3 regions of the Bradyrhizobium sp. I1.14.4 genome follow, and region 3 is predicted to be linked to each of the others. Evidence: predicted binding sites of a transcription regulator. Region 3 holds the regulator's gene; each other region holds the start of a gene.
The links. Region 3 encodes LexA, which represses DNA repair genes until DNA is damaged. Its sites were predicted from a motif close to TGTTCNNNNTGTGTTCNG; they were not measured.
Positions count from the first base shown of each region.

Region 1: ABIB78_RS10010 (helicase-related protein) is a predicted target of LexA. The motif match lies at 1,500-1,517, and genes of this name have one in related genera.
Region 2: ABIB78_RS14135 (ribonuclease T2 family protein) is a predicted target of LexA. The motif match lies at 1,266-1,283, and genes of this name have one in related genera.

Region 1 is NZ_JBNDLA010000004.1:36,597-39,870, reverse strand. Features, by position in the region: gene ABIB78_RS10010 (helicase-related protein) at 1-1,291, opposite strand, end outside; gene ABIB78_RS10005 (DUF3108 domain-containing protein) at 1,974-2,804, opposite strand; gene rpmB (50S ribosomal protein L28) at 3,215-3,274, shown strand, end outside.
Region 2 is NZ_JBNDLA010000005.1:404,506-407,779, reverse strand. Features, by position in the region: gene ABIB78_RS14150 (DUF3617 domain-containing protein) at 1-227, opposite strand, end outside; gene ABIB78_RS14145 (hypothetical protein) at 270-569, opposite strand; gene ABIB78_RS14140 (hypothetical protein) at 736-1,212, shown strand; gene ABIB78_RS14135 (ribonuclease T2 family protein) at 1,327-2,013, shown strand; gene ABIB78_RS14130 (23S rRNA (adenine(2030)-N(6))-methyltransferase RlmJ) at 2,175-3,035, shown strand.
Region 3 is NZ_JBNDLA010000006.1:286,288-289,561, reverse strand. Features, by position in the region: gene ABIB78_RS15645 (ComEC/Rec2 family competence protein) at 1-115, shown strand, start outside; gene ABIB78_RS15640 (hypothetical protein) at 126-353, opposite strand; gene ABIB78_RS15635 (hypothetical protein) at 499-927, opposite strand; gene lexA (transcriptional repressor LexA) at 1,166-1,870, opposite strand; gene ABIB78_RS15625 (molybdopterin molybdotransferase MoeA) at 2,103-3,274, opposite strand, start outside.

The DNA.
Region 1 (3,274 bases), on a different contig from region 3:
TCCGGCCCGATAGCGTGTCGATATCGCCGTCGGTCCGGTTGGCCTGGTCGACCTGGGCGGCAAACCATGCATCTGGGATACGCCCCTTTTGCATCAGGAAGCCATACAGCGTGGTCACGAGTTCGGCATGGGCGGCCGGCGACAGCTTTCGGTAGTCCGGAACCTGGCAGGCCTCCCACAGCCGCTCCACCGCGGCCGCACCATGCGCGAATTCGCGCACTTCGGCGTCGCGCGCGACGTGATCGAGCACGCGCAGATCCTCGGCCGCCGGGGCCCGCGTCAGTGCCTCATGATTAGGCGACAATGCCAGCGACACCTGCAGCGCGCCGAGCGAGGAGAAATCGAGCCTGGCGTTGCGCCATTGCAGCATCTTGACGCTGTCGAAGGTGTGGTTCTGCAGCGCGTTGACGAGCTCCGGCTCGAACGGCGCGCAGCGGCCGGTGGTGCCAAAGGTGCCGTTGCGCGTGGCGCGCCCGGCGCGGCCCGCGATCTGGGCGAATTCGGCCGGCGTCAGCCGGCGGAACTGGTAGCCGTCATACTTGCGGTCGGAGGCGAAGGCGACGTGATCGACGTCGAGATTGAGCCCCATGCCGACCGCGTCGGTGGCGACGAGATAATCGACGTCGCCGTTCTGGAACATCGCGACCTGCGCATTGCGCGTGCGGGGCGAGAGCGAGCCCAGCACCACCGCCGCGCCGCCATGCTGGCGGCGGATCAGTTCGGCGATCGCATAGACCTCATCGGCCGAGAACGCGACGATCGCCGTGCGCCGCGGCTGCCGCGTGATCTTGCGGTCGCCGGCGAATTCGAGCTGCGACAGCCGTGGCCGCGTGACGATCGAGGCGCCCGGCAACAGCCGCTCGATGATCGGCCGCATCGTCGCGGCGCCCAGCAGCAGCGTCTCGTCGCGGCCGCGGCGGTTGAGGATGCGATCGGTGAAGACATGGCCACGCTCGAGATCGGCGGCGATCTGGATCTCGTCGACGGCGAGAAAGGACACATCGAGATCGCGCGGCATTGCCTCGACGGTCGAGACCCAGAAGCGCGGCGACTTCGGCTTGATCTTCTCCTCGCCGGTGATCAGCGCGACGTTGTCGACGCCGGCGCGGTCCGCGATCTTGTTGTAGACCTCGCGCGCCAACAGCCGCAGCGGCAGCCCGATCAGGCCGGACGAATGCGCCAGCATGCGCTCGATGGCGAGATGCGTCTTGCCGGTATTGGTCGGCCCGAGCACCGCGGTGACGCCTGAGCCGGGCGCGCGGTCATTTCCGAACGAGGATGAGAAAGCCATATTTTGCAGGTGTTTCTTGTTGCGGCGTGTCGCGCGGATGCGCGCCTAGAATGTCACCTCGCGCCGCCTGTTGCGGGGAGAGGTCGCCGCGCGCTTGCGCGGCGGGTGAGGGGGACCATCCACATACTGCGCTCGTGGCGAGAGCCCCTCACCCCGACCCTCTCAGCGTGAGCTTTGCTCGTCGCGCCCCCGCAAGAGCGGGGCGAGGGAGAACATGCAGCGCACTCTTCCAATGTCGTCACTCCGGCGCGATCCAACAATGCAGCATCGGATTCCCGCGTCCTTTCACAAGATCTGTCTCACAATGCGACGCTTTCTGCGCCCGGCTTAAGCTTCGGAACGAGTCCGGAACGAATCGCGCCCGAATCGGTGACTCCATTCCAGACCTGAAACGTTCACCGCAACATCTCGGGTGGACCTGATAGCGGCGGCACTAGATCAAGTTTGAGAGGGCTCCACAAGCCACTGTGATGCGGACTGAATTCCTTAAGTTCCGGAGAACCGCGAGTCGAATCAGAAGCAGGCAAGAGTCAACTGGATTCCGGTGGCGTTCGTTGCATTCCTCGCGCCCCCATACTTGTCATGCCCGGGCCTGACCCGGGCATCCATCACCAAAAGACCTCTCTCGAAACGATGGATTTGCCGGGTCGAGCCGGCAATGACGAGGTTGCGTTGATTGCCGTTACTGCGTCTTCGCCACGCGCGGCGGCGCGGCGGTGGTGACGAATGACGTCGCTTCCAGCATGGCCTGGCCGAGCGGGGTCGGGATCGTCATGCGGAACGGCACCAGGAGGCGGGTGCCCGCGATCGGCACGAAGGCGATCTCGATGTTGCGCTGGGCGGCAAGATATTTGATGACCGGGCGATCCGGGATGTAGCCCGCGATCGGCACGAAATACAGCGCACAGACCAGCGCCGGGCCGTGATAGCCGCGCTCGGCCTTGACGATCTCGACCCGCTTGAAATCGAGCTTGAGGTCGTAGCGCATGCGGCCGTCGAACACGCCGGCGCCGGTACGGCAGACATCCGGGCTCATCAATTCGGCATTGCCGGGCGCGCGCAGGAACGAGCCGGTCATCGGATCGAACACGTTCTTCTTCTGCGCGTCCGACACCGGCAGGCGGTCGGCATCGACCGGCGGCTCCGGCTCGATCGTGGATTCCTTGATGCCGCCATTGGCCAGCACCATCCGGATCGTCTCCGACTTCTTCGAGGTCCTGGTGGTCGCGGTGTAGGAGGTGGCCGCCAGTGTGCCGTTGACGACGCGGCCCTGCGAGGCGCCCGAGCCGCTGCCGCCGGAAAACGCCTTCAGGAGGCCTGCGGTGCCGCCCTGGGCCGAGGCCGAGAAGCTGTCGTCGCCGATCTCGATGGTCCAGCTGCCCTTGCCGACCGGGATACCGGCCAAGGTCGCCTCATACTGGGCGTCGAGCCGCCCCTGGGCGCTGGCGCGCTCGGCGCAAAACAGCAGCAAGGCACCGGCGCACAGGCCGATCAGCCGGCCGAGCGGGGGCAAAAGGGCAATCGTGGTGGTCACTTACGTACCTGACGGTCCTGTTATCGGCGCTCTGTTCGTCGTCCGCTTGGTTTTGAGCATGACCTTTTCGGAAAACCGCTAAGCACTTTTCCGGATCATGCTCCAGGCATTCAATTTCGGCCGGACAACACGCGCATCTTGTATGGAACCAAGAATTGCAGCCGAATACGCCCTTTATATGGTTGCCATATCCGCCGTTAAGTGGCTGGAACGGCTTATGAACCGCCATTTCCGGTGTCCCTCATGCGCCGATATAATCTTGACGCTTGGGCGATCTCACCCTATACACCCGCGGTTCCTGGAAAATGGACGCGAATTCAAAACCCCCGCGCGGGCCGTGTGATTGCACGCCCGACGAGAGGCGGGGATGCAATAAGGATTTTTGCAAGATGTCCCGGCGCTGCGAACTGACGGCCAAGGGCCCCCAGACGGGCCACAAGGTGAGCCAC
Region 2 (3,274 bases), on a different contig from region 3:
TTGGAGCAGATTTCCTTGGCCATCGGCGAGGCCGCCGCGCTCATCTCCTTGTCGGTGGTCTCGTCGGTGCAGTGCTGCATGGTGATTTCCGGCATCGCCCCGCCGGTGCGCACCATTTTCATCTCCCACAGCCCGGCCTTGCGGATCGGCAGGTCGACGGCGCTTGCGGCGCCGGCAGACAGGACGAGGCAAACAGCAGAACCAAGCAAGGCAAGCTGTCGGGTCATGCGGTTAGCTCCCGGCCGAACGATCGAAGGATTGAAGCGCGCTCAGTAGAGCGTGCGCAGCGGCCTCTGGGCCGCGCCATAGGGCACCCAGCGACAGGCGAACGAGATGTAGCCACCCGGATAGCGCTGCACCGCAAGGAACTTGACTACCTTGCCGTAGGAGGCGCAGTGATCGACGGCGAGTTGGCGGGCGTCGGTCTGGGCCGCCAGCGTATAGGCAATGATACCGCCGGTATCATTGCCCTTGAACGGCGGCACCGGCTGCATCCAGTCGGCTCGCGCCGGTACAACGGCCAGCATCCCGCAAACGGCAACCAGGCACGCGGCCAATTTCCTTCGCATCGCAGACTCCATTTCGCTTCAGGCCAACATAGAGTGCGCCGGCGACCGTGAAAAGAACGAGCCGGCTGCCAAAGGTGGACTTCTCACCAGGTGTTGCCGCGCTGCACTTGACCTTGCCGGGCCTTCACGGCACCGTCCGCGGCATCTGATCATCGGGTGGATTCCCATGCGCAACCTGTTCAACTCCCCCAACAAACTCGGCCAAAAGCTTGGTCTCGGCGCCGCCCTCATGGTCGGCCTGCTGGCGTTCGGGGGCACGGCCCAGGCCGCCAATCCGTTCGAAATGAATTTTTGGCTGTCCGGCCCGCGCTACGACGGCAATGTGGCCCCGTGCGAGAAGGCCCTGACCGTCATCAGCGAGCAATTCCACGAAAAAGAAGCCACCTTCTGGAATTCATCCCTGATAATCACCGGCTTCAGCCGGATTCACGAAACCGCGTTCCGCCCCTGGCAGTCCGACAACATTCCGCGCCGCTATTGCACGGGTGATGCGGTGCTGAGCGACGGCAAAGTGCGCAAGGTGCACTATTCGATCATCGAGGACGGCGGCTTTGCCAGCATCCACCAGGGCGTCGAATGGTGCGTCGCCGGGCTTGACCGCAACTGGGCCTATAACCCGTCCTGCAGGGCCGCTCGGCCCTGATCTCCGACCAGATTGGGATAAACGGAAGCCGCCGCCGTCCAGACGGCGGCTTTTGTTCTTGAAATGTTCCGCGGGCCTGTTAGGCTGTGATGGTCGCGTCAGGGGGAGCGTTTGATGCCTCGGTTGGTCACAATTTCCCGATTTCTGATTTCAGCTGCCTTTGTTCTGTCTGGCGCGGTTGGGGCCTCGGCCCAGGATCGCCGCCAGAATGCGCCCGGTGAGTTCGACTTCTATGTGCTGTCGCTGTCGTGGTCGCCCTCGTTCTGCGAGGCGGCGAGCGAGCGCAACAACAACGGCCGCGGCACCCAGGCGCAGTGCGGCGGACGGCCCTATTCCTTCGTGGTGCATGGCCTGTGGCCGCAATATGAGCGGGGCTTCCCGGAATACTGCCAGCGGCCCTCGCCGCGTCTCGCCCGCAACATCATGACCTCGATGCTCGACCTGATGCCTGCGCCCGGGCTGATCTACAACGAGTGGGACAAGCACGGCACCTGCTCCGGTCTCGGCGAGCGCGCCTATTTCGAAGCCATCCGTCAGGCCCGTGCCGCGGTGAAGATCCCCGAGGAATTCCTGCAATTGTCGGAGCCGAAGACGATCGCGCCCGACGAGCTGGAAACGGCGTTCATCAAGGCCAATCCGGGGCTCAGCAACTCCGCGATCTCGGTGACCTGCGACAGCAAGCGGCTCAGCGAGGTGCGGATCTGCCTCAGCAAGGATCTGCAATTCCGCTCCTGCGAGGAAATCGATCGCCGCGCCTGCCGCCGCGATCAGGTGCTGATGCCGCCGGTTCGCGGCGGCTGAAGTCTCGTCCACATCATGGCGGGGCAGACGCGCATCGTCGCGCGGGGCGTCTCCGGCCATCGACGCCGTCACGAAACCAGCGAGATAAGGCATAGATGCCCGGGACAGACCGGGCATGACGCAGTACAACATGCGCCACCTCTGGAGCGCAGCGTCATCGCATGAACTACCGTCACGCCTTTCATGCCGGCAGCTTTGCCGACGTCATCAAGCACATCGCGCTGGTGCGCATGCTCACCTACCTGCAGGACAAGCAGGCGCCGTTCCGCGTCATCGACACCCATGCCGGCGCCGGCCTCTATGATTTGACCTCGAGCGAAGCGCAGCGCGGCGGCGAATGGCTGACCGGCATCGCGCGACTGATGCAGGCGCGGCTCTCCGACAAGGCGCTGCCGCTGATCGCGCCCTATCTCGACATCGTCAGGGCATTCAATCCGCGAGGCGAGCTGAAAACCTATCCCGGTTCGCCGTTGATCGCGCGGGCGCTGCTGCGTCCGCAAGACCGCCTCACGGCCTGCGAGATCGAGCCGGCGGCACGCAAGCAATTGATCGATGCACTGCGGCGCGACGCGCAGGCGCGCGTTGTCGATCTCGACGGCTGGATGGCGCTGCCCGCATTCGTGCCGCCGAACGAGCGCCGCGGCCTGGTGCTGATCGATCCGCCCTTCGAAGCGAAGGACGAGTTCGAGCGGCTGGCCGGTGCTTTCACGGACGCGTTTGCGAAGTGGCCGACCGGCACGTATCTTTTGTGGTACCCCGTAAAAACCCGGAGAGCTACCGACGAGCTCGCGCGCAGCGTGGCTGCAGCAGCAGCAAGCAGTCGGCCCGCGGGCAAATGCTTGCGTTTGGAATTCAGTGTGGCGCCGCAAGAAGCGGGCGCAGGCCTCGTTTCCACAGGCCTTTTGATAGTGAATCCGCCGTGGACGCTGGCGGGCGAGCTGAAGATCATTCTGCCCGAACTCGAGAGGCCACTTGGTCAAGGCGGCGCCGGACGCTTCAGACTCGAAACGCCTAAACCTTGATCCGCAGCACCCACTGAAAAGTTCTATTTGAGCATAGGCAACGCGCGCGGAACCGTATTATGCTCATCCTGTTACGACTGGCTTTACGTTCCGCTTCCGCGAATGGTTGCGGCGGAGTGACAAGGCCGAAATAAAATCCAGGCAGACCGGCGGCGTGACGCCGGCCTGTTCAGGTGGCCAAGCTTCCGACAAGCGAATGTCGGTCAACCGCTACGCGGCGTGCGCGTAGCGGTGGAGCA
Region 3 (3,274 bases):
GCCGGCGATTCCCGGCGACGGCGAGAGCGAGACGACGCTGCGCGCGCCTGCCGCCGCGCCGCGGTCCGCTGTCGACGCGACGCCCGCCGAGACTGATCTGCAGGGCGAAGATTAGAGGGCGAAGATTAGCCGTTGTCGGGTGGGGGGCCGGAAGGCAGCTCGAACAGGCCGAGATGGTACTCGTCGGAATCGGGGCCAGCGTCGGGCTTCTTGACGAGGGTGAAGGAAGCCTCGGGAAACTGCTCCCAGACCTTCAGGTCGTCAGCCGTCACCGTCAGCCAGCCGAACCGGAACATGTAGCGGCCCGGCTCCGTGACGCGACCAGCTTTTTGCCATGTGACCTTATCGACCACCGCGCACGTCCTCCGTGCACGATGATGCGCCAAGGCGTCCGCCGACGCAAATCTCCTGCTGCGCCCCGGAACCCGAAATCCGGGGTCGCTCGAAATCGCTTAGGTCACTCGCCGCCGAACGGCTCATTCCGCGGCGACGATGCGTTCAACCCAAAAACAGCGATGCGAATGCGGAGGGCCGCCGCTCCACAACCTTCGGCTTGTGCTCGACCGCCGGATGCAGCGCCGGCAATTGCAGCACGCTGACGCGCTGTCCCTCGACGAGCTGGGTCACCAGCACATGGCTGCCGTCGGGAAATTCGACCGCGTCATGATGGCGATCGGGCACGTCGGGCTCGACTTCGTTGAACACGCCGACGCGATAGTTCAGCGTCTTGGTCCAGATCCAGCGGCTGTCGTAGCGAACGTTCTCGGCGAAAGCGAGCTCGGTGCCCGGCAGCATGCAGACCGCGACGGTGGGATCATTCTCCGAAGCAAAGCCGCGGGTCGACGTCCCGCGAAAAGTCGTGGTGATCAGCGTCTCTCCGACAATGGCGGGGCGCGATGCCACGGCGTGCAGACTATAGTCACACATCGGATGGCTCCTCATTGAGGTAGCGACCCGTGCCTCTCCCTGAGGCATAGGCCTCTACCAGAGTGGACGATAGCGAACGAGTATCTGCTCGTTTCTGGGCGATTGTACGACTTGCCGCAGAACGTCCCGATCACAAACACGCGACGCTGCGTGAGAGGTATCGGAGCGCATCCGGCAGGCCGCACGCTACGCTATCCTTCAAGGAACGATCCGACGTGTTGCTCGTTCCTTGCCGCCGTCAGTATTTGCGATAAAGACCGATCAGCTTGCCCTGGATGCGCACCCGGTTCGGCGGCAGGATGCGCACTTCATAGGCGGTGTTGGCCGGCTCCAGCGCAATCGATGCGCCGCGGCGGCGGAAGCGCTTCAGGGTGGCTTCCTCCTCGTCGATCAGCGCCACCACGATGTCGCCGGTGTTGGCGACGTCGTTGCGCTGGATCAGCGCCATGTCACCGTCGAGGATGCCGGCGTCGACCATCGAGTCACCGCGCACTTCCAGCGCATAATGCTCGCCGGAGCCGAGCATGTCGGGCGGCACGCTGATGGTGTGGCTGCGCGTCTGCAACGCCTCTATCGGCGTACCGGCGGCGATCCGGCCCATCACCGGGACCGCGACCGGACGGTTGCCGTCGTCCTCGGCGGTCGGCGGCGTGCTGGTGCGCTTGCCGAGGGTGCCTTCGATAACGCTTGGCGTGAAGCCGCGGCGGCCGTTGCTGCCGCCGGCCGACAGTTCGGGCAGCTTGATGACTTCAATGGCACGGGCGCGGTTGGGCAGGCGGCGGATGAAGCCGCGCTCCTCCAGCGCAGTGATCAGGCGGTGGATACCGGACTTCGAGCGCAGGTCGAGCGCATCCTTCATCTCGTCGAAGGAGGGCGGCACACCGGCCTCTTTCAGACGTTCATTGATGAAACGCAGAAGTTCGTACTGTTTGCGCGTGAGCATCTCGAGTATTCCCCCGGTTGATAGCGTCGTTCGATTCCGAGACTTTTCAGGTGGGGCCTGACCTCAGGAGCACGGTGCTCATTACAAGCGCTCCCTCGCGGCCTCCCATTTTGTAGACACTAGTACTCGAAACAAATCATGAACGGACACTATATGTTCGATATGTGTTCCGCAACCACTTAATTTCCGGTGAACGCGCTCGGCCACGCACAATCGGCGGGGGGCGAAAACCCTATTCGGGCAGCGTCAGGATCTTGCATTCGCTGCCCTTGGCAGCGGCAGGCGCAAACGGCGGACGCACGAGAAGTGCCCGTGCCGCAGCGAGATTCCCGAGCAGCGAAGAGTCCTGCTGCACCACGGGGGTTGCGATCAGCGTACCGTCTTCGCGCTCCTCGAGACGCGCACGCAGGTAGTCCTCGCGCTGGTCGTTGGCGGCGAGGTCGCGGCCGAGCAGGGCGGTGACGCGGACATGATGAATCGCTTTCCGGCCGCTCAGCGCCCGAATCAACGGCACCAGAAACAGGAAGGCGCAGACATAGGAGGATACCGGATTGCCGGGCAGGCCGATTACCCGCATCGCGCCGAGCCGGCCATGCATCATCGGTTTGCCCGGCCGCATCGCAATCCGCCAGAACGCCATGTCGACGCCCTCGGCCTCCAGCGACCGCTTGACCAGATCGTGGTCGCCGACCGAGGCACCGCCGGTGGTGATCAGGACGTCGGCACCGGTCTCTCGCGCCCGGCGGATGCCGGCGGTGGTCGCTTCCACCGTGTCGGCGGCAACCCCGAGGTCGATGGTCTCGGCGCCTTCGGCGCGCGCCAGCGCCCGCAGCGCATAACCGTTGGAATAGACGATCTGGCCCGGGCCGGGCTTCGAGCCCGGCATCACGAGCTCGTCGCCGGTCGCCAGCACCGCGACCTTCGCACGGCGGTGCACCACGAGCTCCGGATAGTTCATGGCAGCCGCCAGCGACAGCGCGCGGTCGGAGAGGCGGCTGCCGGCGGCGAGCAGCACGTCGCCCTCACGGAAGTCGACGCCGGCGGGGCGGATGTGCCGCCCGGCGGTTGCGGCTTCCGTGATCGCGATGTGGTCGCCGTCGACCCTGGTGTCTTCCTGGATGATGACGGCGTCGGCGCCATTGGGGATCACGCCGCCGGTGAAGATCCGCACCGCTTCGCCGGCACCGACCGTCCGCTCGAACGGCCGGCCGGCCGCGACTTCGCCGATCACCTTGAGCCGGGCCTTGAGATCGGCCGCATCGGCGGCGCGCACGGCGTAGCCGTCCATCGCCGACATCGGCTGTGGCGGCTGGGTGCGGAGCGCGGCGAGGTCATGCGCCAGGGTGCGGTGGTAGGCGGCATCGAGCGCGACCATCTCCTCCGGCAGGGGCTCGGCGCCGGCGA